4 regions of the Kluyvera sp. NPDC087067 genome follow, and region 1 is predicted to be linked to each of the others. Evidence: predicted binding sites of a transcription regulator. Region 1 holds the regulator's gene; each other region holds the start of a gene.
What was found. The regulator PurR, encoded in region 1, represses purine synthesis genes. The targets are predictions, from matches to a motif close to CANGCAAACGTTTGCNTG.
Positions count from the first base shown of each region.

Region 2: a site for PurR is predicted at 1,628-1,645, ahead of ACIPDS_RS14830 (NCS2 family protein). Genes of this name have one in related genera too.
Region 3: a site for PurR is predicted at 1,833-1,850, ahead of glyA (serine hydroxymethyltransferase). Genes of this name have one in related genera too.
Region 4: a site for PurR is predicted at 1,561-1,578, ahead of ACIPDS_RS16880 (NCS2 family permease). Genes of this name have one in related genera too.

Region 1 covers NZ_JBIUZS010000001.1:696,112-700,477, forward strand. Annotated here, with positions in the region: gene punC (purine nucleoside transporter PunC) at 1-578, opposite strand, end outside; gene punR (DNA-binding transcriptional activator PunR) at 690-1,601, shown strand; gene purR (HTH-type transcriptional repressor PurR) at 1,619-2,644, opposite strand; gene ACIPDS_RS03380 (YnhF family membrane protein) at 2,939-3,028, shown strand; gene ACIPDS_RS03385 (MFS transporter) at 3,189-4,355, shown strand.
Region 2 covers NZ_JBIUZS010000005.1:231,111-235,476, forward strand. Annotated here, with positions in the region: gene glpK (glycerol kinase GlpK) at 1-118, shown strand, start outside; gene gltS (sodium/glutamate symporter) at 213-1,415, opposite strand; gene ACIPDS_RS14830 (NCS2 family protein) at 1,700-3,091, shown strand; gene ACIPDS_RS14835 (AsmA family protein) at 3,212-4,366, shown strand, end outside.
Region 3 covers NZ_JBIUZS010000008.1:193,471-197,836, forward strand. Annotated here, with positions in the region: gene ACIPDS_RS19125 (DoxX family protein) at 1-325, shown strand, start outside; gene glyA (serine hydroxymethyltransferase) at 463-1,716, opposite strand; gene hmpA (NO-inducible flavohemoprotein) at 2,042-3,232, shown strand; gene glnB (nitrogen regulatory protein P-II) at 3,286-3,624, opposite strand; gene glrR (two-component system response regulator GlrR) at 3,694-4,366, opposite strand, start outside.
Region 4 covers NZ_JBIUZS010000006.1:276,213-280,578, reverse strand. Annotated here, with positions in the region: gene ACIPDS_RS16895 (YjcB family protein) at 6-287, opposite strand; gene soxS (superoxide response transcriptional regulator SoxS) at 543-872, opposite strand; gene soxR (redox-sensitive transcriptional activator SoxR) at 960-1,418, shown strand; gene ACIPDS_RS16880 (NCS2 family permease) at 1,802-3,151, shown strand; gene ACIPDS_RS16875 (Na+/H+ antiporter) at 3,346-4,366, shown strand, end outside.

The DNA.
Region 1 (4,366 bases):
TTCTCTTCGCTGGTGGGGCTTTTCTTATGTGCGGGCTTCAGACGCAATGCCGGTAGCATCAGCACCAGGGTAATGATAAATAATGCCGCGAAAATAGCCTGCCAGTCGAAATGGACCAGTAGCCAGCTCCCCAGAAGCGGGGCGAGGGCAGGAGACAGGCCAACCAGCGGCATTATGGTGGCGAAGATACGGTTTGTGCGCTGTGCGGGATAATAGTCGGTGACCATTGCCTGCCAGGTCACGGCAGCCGCGCAGACGCCGACCGCCTGCACGAATCGCAGCACCAGCAGAGTCGTCCCGTCGCGCACCCACAGCATCCCCAGGCAACCCACGGCAAAAATAGTTAAACCGGTCAGCAAAATAGGCTTACGCCCATAACGGTCAGACAGCGGCCCCCATAACAGCTGGGCAACCGCAAAGCCTGCAAGGAACAGACTGAGGCTGGCGCTCACGGCGGAGGCCGGCGTTTGCAGGTCTTCCTGAATGGCCGCAAAGGCCGGCAAATACATATCTGTTGCCAGAAAACCCAGCACGCTCAGCCCTGCTAGCCAGACTAAAAATCCTTTCCCCGGTTGCATAATACGACCTTTCTATCATCAATAAACAATGCCGCAGAGTGTAGAGAGTGCATTGGTGGTTGTGAAACGCTAATATTTGAGTCATGGATTCAAAATTTTTGCAGGCAGAAAATGTGGTCTGAATATTCTTTGGAAGTGGTTGATGCCGTGGCGCGTAACGGTAGCTTTAGCGCGGCGGCGCAGGAGCTTCATCGCGTGCCTTCTGCTGTGAGCTATACCGTCCGCCAGTTAGAAGAATGGCTGGCGGTGCCGCTGTTTGAACGGCGCCATCGGGATGTGGAACTTACGCCTGCGGGCGTTTGGTTTTTGAAAGAGGGACGGTCTGTTATCAAAAAAATGCAGATCACCCGTCAACAGTGTCAGCAGATTGCCAACGGCTGGCGGGGGCAACTGGCTATTGCGGTAGACAACATCGTTAAACCGGCGCGAACGCGACAGATGATTGTAGATTTCTATCGTCATTTTAACGATGTCGAGCTTATCGTTTTTCAGGAGGTATTTAACGGCGTGTGGGACGCGCTGGCGGATGGTCGCGTGGAATTAGCGATTGGTGCCACCCAGGCTATCCCGATTGGCGGACGTTTTGCTTTTCGTGATATGGGGATGCTTAACTGGCATTGTGTGGTTTCCCATGCCCATCCGCTCGCCCAAATGGACGGGCCGCTCAGCGATGATGTGTTGCGCAACTGGCCCTCACTGGTGCTTGAGGATACGTCTCGTTCATTGCCTAAGCGCACCACCTGGCTTCTCGATAACCAGAAAAGAGTGGTTGTCCCCGATTGGGCATCTTCGGAAACGTGCATTTCCGCAGGGCTATGCGCGGCAATGATCCCCGGACATCGGGCGCAGCCGTGGCTTGATAGCGGTGAGTGGGTCGCCTTAACCTTAGAAAATCCGTTCCCGGATGCCGCCTGTTGCCTGACCTGGCAGCAAAGCGAAGCCTCGCCGGCGCTAAGCTGGCTATTAGAGTATTTAGGGGACAGTGAGACGTTAAACGATGAATGGCTGCGGACGCCGGAATAGGGCGTCCGCATAGGGACTTAACGGCGATAGTCGCGGAACGGGCCGTCAGCCACGGAGCGGCGCTCGATGAGGCGTGGATGGACCTCAATTGACTGCGACTCCTCACGCTTACTGACGATACGATCCATCAGCATATTGAAGGCCGTTTCGCCCAGCGAGTCTTTTGGCTGGTGAATCGTCGTCAGCGCAGGCGTAAAGAAGCGAGAGTTGCGCACGTTATCGTAGCCGATAAGCGAGATGTCCTGAGGAACACGAAGCCCCATTTCATCGGCTGCACACAGCGCGCCCATTGCCATCACATCACCGCCGCAGAAGATTGCGGTGGGGCGAGGGTGCTGGGACAGGATTTGCTGCATTGCGCGATAGCCTGATTCTGGCTCAAAATCGCCTTGCACAATCCAGTTGGCCGGGACGTTAATCATCGTCTCTTCCATCGCTTTCATAAAGCCTGCCAGGCGGCCCGCGCCGGTGTTACGCTCCAGCGGCCCTGGGATAACGCCGATATCACGATGCCCACGTTCCACCAGGTAACGACCCGCCATATACCCGCCTTCAAAGGCGTTATCAATGACTGAGTCAGTAAAGTCGGCTTTGGCTTCACCCCAATCCATAACCACCATCGGGATGTTGCGATACTCTTCGAGCATCGACAGCAGCGATTCCGGGTACTCAGAACACATCACCAGCAGGCCATCTACGCGCTTTTGCGCCATCATTGACAAATACGCGCGCTGCTTTTCCAGATTGTTCCACGCATTGCCAAGGATCAGGGTATAGCCTTTCTCAAAGCAGTTCTTCTCAACGGCTTCGATGATTTCAGCAAAGTAAGCCGCCTCGCTACTGGTTGCCAGCAAACCAATCGATTTGGTGTGGTTAACCTTGAGGCTGCGCGCGACGGCGCTTGGCGAGTAGTGCAGCTCTTTAATCGCTGCCCATACCGCTTCACGCGTGTCTTCAGCGACAAAACGGGTTTTGTTAATAACATGTGATACGGTTGTAGTGGAAACGTTTGCGCGCTTCGCTACATCTTTAATTGTTGCCATTCCATCTCACTCCAGACCCTGGCCTGCCCCTGAAAATACCGAAAGGAAAACGTTTGCCTTCACACACCCTGGTACAATCTTGCAGATTGCATTTCGCCGGGAAAACGATACAGGACGACAGGAGGGGGTCAATGGCCGGTTCGCTTATAAATAAGCGTCGAATTTTGACTTATCCTGACGCAAAGTGGAAGAACAAAAACCATCATCCTGCTAAATCTGTGAAGATTTTTGCGATTAAGTGTGCAAAAATGATTAAACGCAGTTTTACTGTGGTAATCAAAAGGAGAAAAATTGATGAGCACCGACCTTAAGTTGTCACTCGGTACTACCTTCGTTGCGCTCGCGCTGATCGTCGCGGCGGCGTTTACCGCGATATTGCATTAATCCCCCTGTGAGGGAGCATTCGCTCCCTCTCGTTTTATTGTTATCCAAATAGCAATAATCTTTTGCTGTTTTGTACACTTCTGTTTTTCTGTGATTGCTGTCATGCTTTTGCCCCATGTTGTCATGCCGCGTACTGCGTATGGCTTAGCGGAGCTTTTGTATGAAAATGAATTTTCCTTTATTGGCGTTAGCCATTGGGGCTTTTGGTATCGGCACCACCGAATTCTCGCCGATGGGACTTTTGCCGGTTATCGCGAAAGGGGTTGATGTTTCCATTCCTGCCGCCGGTATGTTGATAAGCGCCTATGCCGTTGGTGTGATGGTAGGCGCGCCGCTAATGACCCTGTTGCTTTCGCATCGCGGTCGCCGTAATGCGCTGATTTTCCTGATGGCTATCTTCACCCTCGGCAATGTGCTGTCGGCGTTCTCGCCGGACTACACCACCTTAATGGTGTCGCGTATTATCACGAGCCTTAACCATGGTGCTTTCTTTGGCCTGGGTTCAGTGGTTGCGGCAAGCGTGGTGCCAAAGCACAAGCAGGCCAGTGCGGTTGCAACCATGTTTATGGGGCTGACCATCGCGAATATCGGCGGTGTGCCTGCTGCAACCTGGCTTGGAGAAACCATCGGCTGGCGTATGTCGTTTATGGCCACCGCAGGGCTTGGCGTAATCGCTATTTTAAGCCTGTGGTTCTCGCTGCCAAAAGGTGGAGCGGGGGAGAAGCCGGATGTGAAACGCGAACTGTCTGTGCTGGTGCGTCCGCAGGTGCTCTCTGCGCTGTTGACCACGGTACTGGGGGCAGGGGCAATGTTTACCCTCTATACCTATATCTCTCCGGTATTGCACACCATCACTCATGCCTCGTCAGGTTTTATTACCCTGATGCTGGTGCTGATAGGCGTGGGCTTCTCTATCGGTAACTACCTGGGCGGTAAATTCGCTGACCGCTCCGTGAGCGGAACGTTGAAAGGTTTCTTGCTGCTGTTAATGGTTATCATGTTGGCTATTCCGTTCCTTGCGCAAACGCAGTTAGGGGCGGCGGTGAGCATGGTGGTATGGGGGGCGGCAACCTTTGCGGTGGTGCCTCCGCTACAGATGCGCGTGATGCGCGTGGCGCATGAAGCTCCGGGCCTGTCGTCATCGGTCAATATCGGCGCGTTTAACCTGGGTAATGCGCTGGGCGCGGTAGCCGGTGGCGCCGTGATTTCAGGCGGTATGGGCTATAGCTTTGTTCCGGTGATGGGGGCAATCGTGGCGGGGCTTGCGTTGTTGGTGGTGGTATTGAGTAGCCGCAGTCGCGGTGAAGAAGCGCTGGCGAGTCAGTAAGTCTATAAAAA
Region 2 (4,366 bases), on a different contig from region 1:
AGCGGTGATTGAGCGCGAGTTCCGCCCAGGCATTGAAACCACCGAGCGTAACTATCGCTACAGCGGCTGGAAGAAAGCGGTGAAACGCGCATTGGCGTGGGAAGATCACGACGAGTAATCACCGAGCCTACCCGGGGTCGGCGTAAACGCCTCGCCCGGGCTGCATCTACGGTAGCCCGGCCGAGCGCAGCGACGCCGGGACGGGCATCCAATCAACCAAACATCGGCAGCATCAAATACAGCTTAATCACCAGCGCATTGACGATATCAATAAAGAACGCCCCCACCATCGGCACCACCAGGAACGCGGTATGCGATGGGCCAAAACGCTCGGTTATGGCCTGCATATTGGCAATAGCCGTAGGCGTAGCGCCCAAACCAAAGCCACAGTGACCTGCCGCCAGTACCGCTGCATCGTAGTTTTTGCCCATCAAACGATAGGTGACAAAGATAGCGTACAGCGCCATCGCAAGCGTCTGCACCGCGAGGATAACCAGCATCGGCAACGCCAGATCCGCAAGCTCCCACAGCTTCAGGCTCATCAGCGCCATCGCCAGGAACAATGACAAACTCACGTTGCCCAGCACCGACACCGCGCGTTCAAAGACGCGGTAAAAGCCCATCAGCGCCAGACCATTACTGAGGATCACCCCAACAAACAGCACGCAGACAAACGTTGGCAGCTCAAGCGCCGTCCCTATCAGCAGTTGCGCAATCACCTTACCCACCGTCAGGCAAATGGCGATAAGCGCGATGGTTTCAATCAGCACCAGCGAGGTGATTACTCGCCCAACGTCCGGTTTTTCAAACGCGGTCGGCACTTCCTGGTCATCCGGCGTCCCGTTTGGCGATGAAGAATGCTTCACCAGATAGCGCGCCACCGGGCCACCAATCAACCCACCGAGCACCAGACCAAAGGTTGCGCACGCCATCGCCACTTCGGTGGCATTGGTAAAACCGTAGCGCTCAATAAACAATTTACTCCACGCTGCCCCGGTACCGTGACCACCGGACAACGTGATGGACCCCGCCAGCAGACCCATCAAAGGATCAAGCCCCAGCAGCTTCGCCATGCCGATGCCCAGCGCATTTTGCAGCAACAACAACCCCACAACCACAACCAGGAACATCCCCACCACTTTCCCGCCTGAACGCAGGCTGGCAATGTTGGCGTTAAGTCCGATGGTGGCGAAAAAGGCCAGCATCAACGGGTCTTTTAACCCCATATCAAAGTCGATTTCCCAGCCCATGCTTTTCTTCAGCACCAGCAATGCCAGCGCCACCAGCAGGCCACCCGCAACGGGTTCGGGGATTGTGTATTTCTTCAGGAAGGGGACGTTCTGGACCAACTGTCGTCCGAGCAGCAACACCAGCGTTGCCGCGACGAGCGTTGATAAGGTATCAAGATGAAACATAAGTGCAGCTCCTTACTAAACGCATGATCCATTCATACGCGACAAATTTCCGATGTCGTGAGCGCCTCATCATGAGGCGTCGGCGCAAAGTGTAAGCAAGAAAAGGAAAAAAGTGATAGAAAAAGGGACTATTTCTCATCAATTTCGTTAACCCATCCCACTTAATACGTAGGTTTTATCAGGTTATTTGCCGCAATATTTTGTCGCACACCTAAGCAACCGATTGCTTTTACCAGCCAGTCCGCTAAAATCGCCACTTTTCCGACACGAGATGGCCTGAAAAGATGTCCGCTAACACCCTCGAACACGTCGATGCGCAACCGGTTGCGCAGAAGCACAACAGCGAATTAATTTACCGTCTGGAAGATCGCCCGCCGCTTCCGCAAACCCTGTTCGCCGCCCTTCAGCACCTGCTGGCGATGTTTGTCGCGGTGATCACCCCCGCGCTACTGATTTGCCAGGCACTGGGGCTGCCCGCCCAGGACACCCAGCATATTATCAGCATGTCGTTATTCGCCTCCGGTGTGGCATCCATCATTCAGATTAAAGCCTGGGGCCCGGTGGGCTCAGGTCTGCTGTCGATTCAGGGCACCAGCTTCAACTTTGTCGCCCCGCTGATTATGGGCGGAACGGCGCTGAAAACCGGCGGCGCGGATGTCCCTACTATGATGGCGGCACTGTTCGGCACGTTGATGCTGGCGAGCTTCACCGAAATGGCTTTATCCCGTGTGCTCCATCTGGCACGCCGGGTGATCACCCCGCTGGTGTCGGGCGTTGTGGTGATGATTATCGGCCTGTCATTGATTCAGGTGGGTTTGACTTCCATCGGTGGTGGCTACGCGGCAATGGCGGACAACACCTTTGGCGCACCGAAAAACCTGCTGCTGGCAGGCGTGGTGCTCGCGATTATCATTCTGCTTAACCGTCAGCGTAATCCCTACCTGCGCATCGCTTCACTGGTGATTGCGATGGCGGCAGGCTACCTTGTGGCCTGGGCGCTCGATATGCTGCCGGCGAATACCGCGCCAACCAACGGCAGTCTGATTATGGTTCCAACCCCGCTCTACTACGGTTTGGGCATCGACTGGAGCCTGCTGCTGCCGTTGATGCTGGTGTTTATGATCACCTCGCTTGAAACCATTGGCGATATCACCGCCACCTCCGATGTTTCTGAGCAGCCGGTTTCCGGCCCGCTTTATATGAAGCGACTCAAGGGAGGCGTGCTGGCAAACGGGCTTAACTCCTGCGTGTCCGCCATCTTCAACACCTTCCCCAACTCCTGCTTCGGGCAGAACAACGGCGTGATTCAGTTGACCGGGGTTGCCAGCCGTTACGTTGGTTTCGTAGTTGCATTGATGCTTATCGTGCTCGGCCTGTTCCCGGCGGTAAGCGGCTTCGTCCAGCATATTCCAGAACCGGTTCTCGGCGGCGCAACGCTTGTGATGTTCGGCACCATTGCCGCTTCCGGTGTTCGTATTGTCTCCCGTGAAGCGCTGAATCGCCGCGCGATTCTGATTATCGCGCTGTCACTGGCCGTCGGCCTTGGCGTTTCCCAGCAGCCACAAATCCTTCAGTTCGCCCCGGACTGGCTGAAAAATCTGCTCTCCTCCGGCATCGCCGCCGGTGGGATCACGGCAATTATTCTGAACCTGGTCTTCCCGCCAGAGAAAGAGTAAGCCCCAAGCGGCAGTGGCCTTGTCCACTGCCGCTGACATCGAATTAAACGATTCCTGCCTTGAGCATTGCGCACAAATCATGCATAACAGGTTTATGTGCCCTTCTCAGGATGGAAGATCATGAAATTTCTTGGAAAGCTGCTTATCTGGCTACTGATCGCCCTGCTGCTGGTGATACTGGCCTTTTACTTTGCGCTGCAAACACGCTGGGGCGCACGTCAGATGAGCCACTGGCTTAGCGATAACAGTGCCTATCAAATCACCTTTGAGGCGATGGATCATCGCTTCTCATCCCCTTCGCATATCCTGCTGAAAAACGTCACCTTTGGCCGTGATGGCAAACCTGCAACGCTGGTTGCCAAAGATGTTGATATCGGCCTGAGCTCGCGCCAGATAACCGACCCGCTGCATGTCGATACCATTTTATTGCAGGACGGAACGCTGAATCTCTCGCCGTCAAATGCGCCGCTGCCGTTTGCCGCCGACCGTTTACAGCTAAGAAATATGGCGCTGAATAGCCCAGAAACCGGCTGGGAGCTCAGCGCTCAGCGCGTTTCAGGCGGGGTGGCGCCTTGGTCACCGGAAGCCGGTAACGTGCTGGGGAAAAAAGCACATATTCAGATGAGCGCGGGCTCGCTGTCGCTGAACGGCGTCCCGGCGACCAACGCTTTAGTTGAGGGTGATATTAACGGCGGCGAAGTCACATTAACCACCGTCGGGGCCGATATGGCGCGCGGTTCGCTGACCGGCAACGCCCGGCGTAACGGCGACGGAAGTTGGGTGGTGGACAACTTGCGCCTGAACGATATCCGTCTGCAAAGCGACAAATCGCTGCTCGATTTCCTGGCACCGTTGACGACGGTTCCTTCTCTCCAGATTGGCCGTCTGGATGTGACCGATGCCAGCCTGCAAGGCCCGGACTGGGCGGTAAGCGATCTTGACCTCAACTTGCGCAACCTGACGCTCAGCGACGGCGGATGGCAAAGCACCGATGGCAAGATTTCGCTGAATGCGAGCGAGTTTATCTACGGCTCGCTACATCTGCTTGAGCCTATTCTCAACGCGGAGCTCTCCCCGCAGGGTATCGCGCTGCGCCAGTTCACCTCACGCTGGGAAGGCGGCATGGTGCGCAGTTCCGGTAACTGGCTGCGTGCTGGCAATGCGTTAGTTCTGGACGAGGCCGTGGTTGACGGGCTGGAGTACACGTTGCCGGAGAACTGGAAAACCCTGTGGATGATGCCACTGCCAGAATGGTTGCAAAGCGTTACCGTGAAA
Region 3 (4,366 bases), on a different contig from region 1:
TCCCAAAATGCTCAACTTCGACGGGACGGTGCAATATATGGCATCAACGGGCGCGCCGATGCCTTCGCTGGCAGCGATTATTGCCATTGTGATGGAGGTTCCGGCGGTGATTCTGATAATCCTCGGCTTCTTTACGCGTCCGCTGGCGGTGATTTTTGTTTTCTACACCCTGGGGACGGCCGTTATCGGGCACCATTACTGGGATATGACCGGTGATGCGGTGATGCCGAATATGATTAACTTCTATAAAAACATCAGTATTGCAGGCGGTTTCCTGCTGCTGGCGATTGTCGGGCCGGGAAGAATTTCGCTGGATAGACGTTAAAACAAAAAGTAGCCCGGCCGAGCGCAGCGACGCCGGGAACAGCCCCGGGGGCGGCGTAAACGCCTTGCCCGGGCTACATTTTACAAGCCATAAAAAAGGCCGCTTTCGCGGCCTTTTTTGCATCTTACGGTTAGCGATTACGCGTAAACCGGGAAGCGTGCGCAGATATCCAGCACTTTCGCTTTGATACGCTCAATGTTGGCTTCATCATTGATGTTGTCCAGCACGTCGCACATCCAGCCAGCCAGCTCTTTCACTTCCGCTTCTTTAAAGCCACGACGTGTTACCGCAGGCGATCCGATACGGATCCCGGAGGTGACAAACGGGCTCTTAGGATCGTTTGGTACGCTGTTTTTGTTGACGGTAATGTTTGCGCGGCCCAGTGCGGCATCGGCCTCTTTACCGGTCAGGTTTTTGTCGACCAGATCCAGCAAGAACAGGTGGTTTTCAGTACCGCCAGAAACCACTTTGTAACCACGGTTCAGGAACACTTCTACCATCGCTTTGGCGTTTTTCGCTACCTGCTGCTGGTAAACTTTGAACTCTGGCTCCATCGCTTCTTTCAGCGCCACCGCTTTTGCCGCGATAACGTGCATCAGTGGGCCACCCTGCGCGCTTGGGAACACGGCGGAGTTCAGTTTTTTGTACAGCTCTTCATCGCCACCTTTTGCCAAGATCAGGCCACCGCGTGGGCCCGCCAGGGTTTTGTGAGTGGTGGTGGTCACAACGTGAGCGTGTGGAACTGGGTTCGGGTAGACGCCTGCGGCAATCAGACCGGCAACGTGTGCCATATCCACGAACAGATATGCGCCGATGCTGTCAGCGATTTCACGCATTTTTGCCCAATCAACCACGCCGGAATAAGCAGAGAAACCACCGATGATCATTTTCGGCTTGTGTTCCTGCGCCTGCTTAGCCATGTCTTCGTAGTCAATCTTACCGGATTCATCGATACCGTAAGGCACGATGTTATACAGCTTACCGGAGAAGTTAACCGGGGAACCGTGGGTCAGGTGACCGCCCTGCGCCAGGTTCATCCCCAGAACGGTATCGCCCGGCTGCAGCAGCGCGGTGTAAACCGCGAAGTTAGCCTGGGAACCGGAGTGTGGCTGGACGTTAGCGTAGTCTGCGCCAAACAGTTCTTTGGCACGATCAATAGCCAGTTGCTCAACGATATCAACGTATTCGCAACCACCGTAGTAGCGCTTGCCTGGGTAACCTTCAGCATATTTGTTGGTCAGCTGAGAGCCCTGCGCCTGCATGACGCGCGGGCTGGTGTAGTTCTCGGAGGCGATCAGTTCAATGTGCTCTTCCTGACGTACTTTTTCTTGCTCCATAGCCTGCCATAACTCGGCATCATAATCGGCAATGTTCATTTCACGCTTTAACATCCGCATCTCCTGACTCAGCTAACAATAAAATTTGACCTGAAAAAGGCAGTCCTGTGGGACAACGGCGAACAGTATAACTGATTAGTTGTGCGATAACAGGTCTTGACAAACGAAATTACGCAAACGTTTACCTCCAAGCCATACAAGGGGTTGAGGAATAAAGACCTTCCACAGGCATACGGATTTCTTTTCAGGATTGTGATGTGAATAATTCATGTTGTAACTGCATTAACGCAATATGACAAAGAACCATTTACAAAGCGGGGGTATTTTTATAAGATGCATTTAACATGCAACAATAGATAACATTTAAAGGATGCCTGCCATGCTAGATGCTCAAACCATCGCCACCGTAAAAGCCACCATTCCACTTCTGGTCGAAACCGGCCCAAAACTTACCGCCCACTTTTATGACCGGATGTTTGCCCATAACCCGGAACTGAAAGAGATTTTCAATATGAGCAACCAGCGCAACGGCGACCAGCGTGAAGCGCTGTTCAACGCCATTGCCGCTTACGCCAGCAATATTGAAAACCTGCCAGCCCTGCTGCCAGCGGTCGAAAAAATTGCCCAGAAGCACACCAGCTTCCAGATTAAACCTGAGCAATACGACATCGTAGGCGCTCACCTGCTGGCGACGCTGGATGAGATGTTCAGCCCGGGCCAGGAAGTGCTGGATGCATGGGGCAAAGCGTACGGCGTACTAGCGGGCGTGTTTATTAATCGTGAAGCGCAGATTTATCAGGAAAGCGCCAGTAAAACGGGCGGTTGGGAAGGCACCAGAGCGTTCCACATAGTGAAGAAAACGCCGCGTAGCGCGCTGATTACCAGCTTCGAGATGGAGCCGGTCGACGGTCAGCCGGTTGCTGACTATCGTCCCGGACAATATCTGGCCGTCTGGTTGAAGCCAGAAGATTTTGAATTCCAGGAAATCCGTCAATACTCGTTGACCCGCAAGCCAGACGGCAAAGGCTACCGCATTGCGGTGAAACGTGAAGATGGCGGCCAGGTCTCCAGCTGGCTGCATAATCACGCGCGCGAAGGCGATACCGTCCATCTGGCGGCACCAGCCGGTGATTTCTTTATGGATGTGGCAGACCAAACGCCGGTTACGCTGATTTCCGCAGGCGTGGGCCAGACGCCGATGCTGGCAATGCTCGATACGCTGGCGAAGAATCACCACACCGCTCAGGTTAACTGGTTCCACGCGGCAGAGAACGGTGATGTACATGCGTTTGCCGATGAAGTCAGCGAGCTGGGGCGTTCATTGCCTCACTTCACCGCGCACACCTGGTATCGAGAACCTACCGCGGTCGATAAGGCAAAAGGCGCGTTCGAGAGTACAGGTCTGATGGATTTGAATCGGGTGGAAGGTGCAATCAGCGATCCGGCAATGCAGTTTTATCTGTGCGGCCCGGTAGGCTTTATGCAATTTGCCGCCAAACAGCTGGTGGGATTAGGGGTGAAGAACGAGAACATTCATTACGAGTGTTTTGGCCCGCATAAAGTCCTGTAATTGTGATGCCGGATGGCGCTGCGCTTATCCGGCCTACACACGCACGACGCGGATTAGATAGCCGCGTCGTCTTCTTCGCCGGTACGAATACGGACTACGCGCGCGACGTCAAAGACAAAGATTTTGCCATCGCCGATTTTACCGGTCTGCGCGGTGCGGATAATGGTGTCGACGCAGGTATCGACGATATCGTCGCTCACCACGATTTCAATTTTTACCTTCGGCAGGAAGTCGACCATGTACTCCGCGCCACGATACAGTTCGGTGTGACCTTTCTGACGACCAAAGCCTTTCACTTCCGTTACCGTCATCCCCGTTATACCTACTTCCGCCAGCGCTTCACGGACGTCATCAAGTTTGAAGGGTTTAATAATCGCATCAATTTTTTTCATGGTGTTCCTGTCGTTTTTTTTCGCGTAACCGGTTGCTCACCGTATCATAAATCAGTCGTATGTACGGTGCTACTCTTTAAAATCATTAGCGTCCAGTTCATGGCGCGAGAGCAATTTATAGAATTCGGTACGGTTACGTCCGGCCATTCTGGCGGCATGAGTGACATTGCCTTTGGTGATTTGCAGTAGCTTGCGCAGATAGTTGAGCTCAAACTGATTGCGCGCTTCAACGAAGGTCGGCAGCGCCGTATTTTCCCCTTCTAGCGCTTGTTCAACCAGCGCGTCGCTGATCACCGGCGACGAGGTCAGCGCCACGCATTGTTCGATAACGTTAACTAACTGACGCACGTTACCCGGCCAGTTTGCCGCCATCAGCCGCTTCATGGCATCGGTGGAAAACGCGCGAACGAACGGCTTGTGGCGATCGGCCGCCTGACGCAGCAAGTAGTTTGCCAGCAGCGGGATATCTTCGGTTCGTTCGGCAAGCGTTGGGATCTTGAGGTTTACAACATTCAGACGGTAAAAAAGATCCTCACGAAACTCGCCGCGCGCCATCGCCTTAGGCAAGTCACGGTGGGTTGCGGAGACAATACGAACGTTTATATCCAGGTCACGATTACTGCCCAGCGGACGCACTTTACGCTCCTGTAACACGCGCAGCAGTTTCACCTGCAACGGTGCGGGCATATCGCCAATTTCATCGAGAAACAGCGTGCCGCCTTCCGCGGCCTGAAATAGCCCT
Region 4 (4,366 bases), on a different contig from region 1:
AGCACTCAATACATCGGCACCGGCCATTCAGGCGGCGCATGGCTCATCACTTCAACCATCACATCTTTAATGTTATTAAAGATGGTCGCAATATCCACCATCGTAATCCCCAACAGGCCCGTCGCGAACCAGCAGGCAGCGGCGACGCCCAGCATCCCGCTTATCACCGCCAGCCCGGCGTAGTCTGATTTACGAAGTTGAATTTTCAGGGTACTGGCAATGAACATCAGTACTGCGCTGGTTAACGGCCAACGGAGCAGCGCGACGCCTGCGGTAATAGAAACCATGAAACCTTATCCTCAGAGATAAACAAGACATTGCCCTGACAGCGCGATGTTTACTGAGGCACGAGGCGCTCTGGCTATCTGAAGGCATCAAAATGAGATGAAACACTGTTTCTGTTTCATTCTATTTTGTGAACTATATCACGTTTGATGTTTTATTCACCAGAGGCAGGCGCAGGATTTTTGTCAGCTTATTCACTGCGTAAAACGGTGGGAAGGATGCTGTCGCGCCATGGGCAACGACAGCAAAAAGTAGAGTTAAGCGGAAATCTGGTGACGATACGCCGTTGGCGTGCGGTCGAACTCGCGGCGGAACACGCGGGAGAACGTCTGTTGCGAGACGTAACCCAGATCCATCGCGATATCAAAGATGGGGCGCTGGGTGGTGCGTAGCGCTTCCGCCGCAAGCAGCAAGCGCCGCTGACGAATGTAATCGCCCAGCGTTTGATGCATCACGGTGCGGAACATCCGTTGCAGATACCACTTCGAATAGCCGGATTTTTTGGCCACGATATCGATATTAAGCGGTTGCTCGATATGTTCATCTATCCATTCAATAAGCGTCTGAATAATTTCCCGATGGGACATAAGGCTCTCCCCGTTGTCTATTTTCGCGTCGATTTCTGTTCTGTGGGCGAGTATAATTCCTCAAGTTAACTTGAGGTAAAGCGGATTATGGAAAAAAAATCGACGAGAATAAAAACGCTGCTTTCGCCGGGTGAAGTAGCGAAACGAACTGGCGTTGCGGTCTCGGCGCTGCATTTTTATGAAAGCAAAGGGTTGATTCGTAGCACGAGAAACAGCGGCAATCAGCGGCGCTATAAGCGTGATGTCTTGCGTTACGTGGCGATTATCAAAATTGCCCAGCGGTTAGGGATCCCGCTCAGCACCATCGGGGAATCGCTGCGCGTTCTGCCGGAAAACCACACGCTGGGGCCAAAAGACTGGAAGCATTTTACGACCCAATGGCGCGAAGAACTCGATAAACGTATCCACGCCATGGAAGCGCTGCGCGACCAGCTGAACGGCTGCATCGGTTGCGGCTGTATGTCATTGCGCGACTGCCCGTTGCGTAACCCGGGCGATAAATTAGGTGAAGAGGGTACCGGCGCGCGTCTGTTAGAGGACGAATAACTTGCGACATTTATGCCACAGAAATGTTGCCATATTGCGCATTAACGATAACGTTTGCGCATGGGTTGGTGAATTCTTCATCGGCAATCGTTAATTTTGATAAAGCACGGCAAACTTCTGTTGAAAAAGAGGGTATAAAAGCCAGATAATCGTTTGCCTCGAATTTTCGGACGCATCTTACGTCGAAAACCACAGGCTCACCTCATTGCGCAAACGCACAAATGAGGAATTCCGATTATCGTTTTGTCTGCGCGGAGTTAATCGTTTGCTTTTTGTGGCTCCCCTATTGCCGCAATGTAGCACAAGGAGATGACGCTTAACTGGCAGTGGATGTTCCACCACGCAGACGAACGAATGATAAAAACTCTCAGGGGATGTTTTCTATGTCTACGCCTTCAGCGCGTACCGGCGGTTCGTTAGACGCCTGGTTTAAAATTTCTGCACGTGGTAGCTCCGTTCGTCAGGAGATTGTTGCCGGTCTTACGACCTTCCTGGCGATGGTGTACTCGGTCATTGTGGTTCCGGGTATGCTGGGTAAAGCGGGCTTCCCGCCAGCCGCGGTCTTTGTGGCGACCTGTCTGGTCGCTGGCGTGGGTTCGATCGTTATGGGGCTGTGGGCAAACCTGCCTTTAGCCATCGGCTGCGCCATTTCACTGACTGCCTTCACCGCCTTTAGCCTGGTGCTGGGTCAGCAGATTAGCATCCCGGTTGCTCTGGGTGCGGTCTTCCTGATGGGTGTGCTGTTTACCATTATTTCTGCTTCTGGGATCCGTAGCTGGATTTTGCGCAATCTGCCGCAGGGCATTGCGCACGGCACCGGTATCGGTATCGGTCTGTTCCTGCTGCTCATTGCCGCAAACGGCGTGGGGATGGTTGTTAAAAACCCGATTGAAGGTCTGCCGGTTGCGCTGGGCAAATTCGATAGCTTCCCGGTTATCATGACGCTGATTGGCCTGGCGATCATTATCGGACTGGAAAAACTGAAGGTGCCGGGCGGGATCCTGCTGACCATCATCGGTGTTTCCATTGTTGGCCTGATTTTCGATCCCAACGTGCACTTCTCTGGCATCTTCGCTATGCCATCCCTGAGCGATGACAACGGCAACTCGCTGATCGGTAGCCTGGATATCATGGGCGCCCTGAACCCTATCGTGCTGCCAAGCGTGCTGGCGCTGGTAATGACGGCGGTATTTGATGCCACCGGTACTATCCGTGCGGTGGCCGGTCAGGCAAATCTGCTGGATAAAGACGGCCAGATCATCAACGGCGGCAAAGCGCTGACCACTGACTCCCTGAGCAGCGTGTTTTCCGCAGTTGTCGGTGCGGCTCCAGCGGCGGTGTACATTGAATCCGCAGCGGGCACGGCGGCTGGCGGCAAAACCGGTTTAACCGCAGTGACCGTTGGCGTCTTGTTCCTGCTGATCCTGTTCCTCTCTCCGCTGTCTTACCTGGTTCCAGGCTACGCGACCGCTCCTGCGCTGATGTACGTCGGCCTGCTGATGCTGAGCAACGTGGCGCGCATCGACTTCAATGACTTCGTTGATGCCATGTCTGGCCTGATCACGGCGGTGATGATTGTGCTGACCTGTAACATCGTTACCGGCATCATGATTGGCTTCGCGACGCTGGTTATCGGTCGCGTGGTTTCCGGTGAATGGCGCAAACTGAACATCGGCACCGTGATTATTGCGGTGGCACTGGTTGTATTCTATGCCGGTGGTTGGGCGATTTAATCGACCATCGTTGTACAGAGAACCCGCCAACTGGCGGGTTTTTTGTTTGTCATCCTGAAGCAGTACGTACCAACACTTTTTTTCTATTTTCAGCCACTTCTTGTTTGCTTTTGCGTTACTCTGGAGACCGTATAATAAGAAGCACGACGCTTCATGTTTTGAATAATTGTGACAACGCAGCAAACAGGGAACGCATGGAAATATTCTTTACCATACTTATTATGACCCTTGTGGTTTCGCTCTCCGGGGTGGTGACACGCGTACTGCCCTTCCAGATCCCACTTCCTTTAATGCAAATTGCCATCGGTGCCATGCTGGCATGGCCGACATTCGGTTTGCATGTTGAATTCGACCCCGAACTGTTCCTCGTACTGTTCATCCCGCCGCTGCTGTTTGCGGATGGCTGGAAGACGCCCACGCGCGAGTTTATTGAGCACGGCAGGGAGATCCTCGGGCTAGCGCTGGCGCTCGTGCTGGTGACGGTCGTCGGGATTGGCTTCCTGATTTACTGGATTGTTCCGGGCATTCCGCTGATTCCGGCGTTCGCGCTGGCGGCTGTGCTCTCGCCAACCGATGCGGTTGCGCTCTCCGGTATTGTCGGTGAAGGGCGCATTCCGAAAAAGATCATGGGCATTTTGCAGGGTGAGGCGCTGATGAACGACGCCTCCGGCCTGGTGTCGTTGAAGTTTGCCGTCGCGGTGGCGATGGGTACGATGATCTTTACCGTTGGCGGCGCCACGGTTGAGTTCCTCAAGGTGGCGATTGGCGGCATTCTGGCGGGCTTTGTGGTCAGCTGGCTGTACGGTCGTTCCATGCGCTTTTTGAGCCGCTGGGGCGGTGATGAACCGGCCACCCAGATTGTACTGCTGTTCCTGCTGCCGTTTGCTTCCTACCTGATCGCTGAACATATCGGCGTTTCCGGTATCCTGGCGGCGGTGGCGGCGGGGATGACCATCACCCGTTCCGGCGTGATGCGCACCGCGCCGCTGGCCATGCGTCTGCGTGCGAACAGCACCTGGGCGATGCTGGAATTCGTGTTTAACGGCATGGTCTTCCTGCTGTTAGGTCTGCAACTGCCGGACATCCTGCAAAGCTCGCTGGTGGCCGCTGAGGCCGACCCGAATGTTGAAACCTGGATGCTGTTTACCGATATCATCCTGATTTATGCCGCGCTGATGGTGGTACGTTTTGGCTGGCTGTGGACGATGAGCAAAT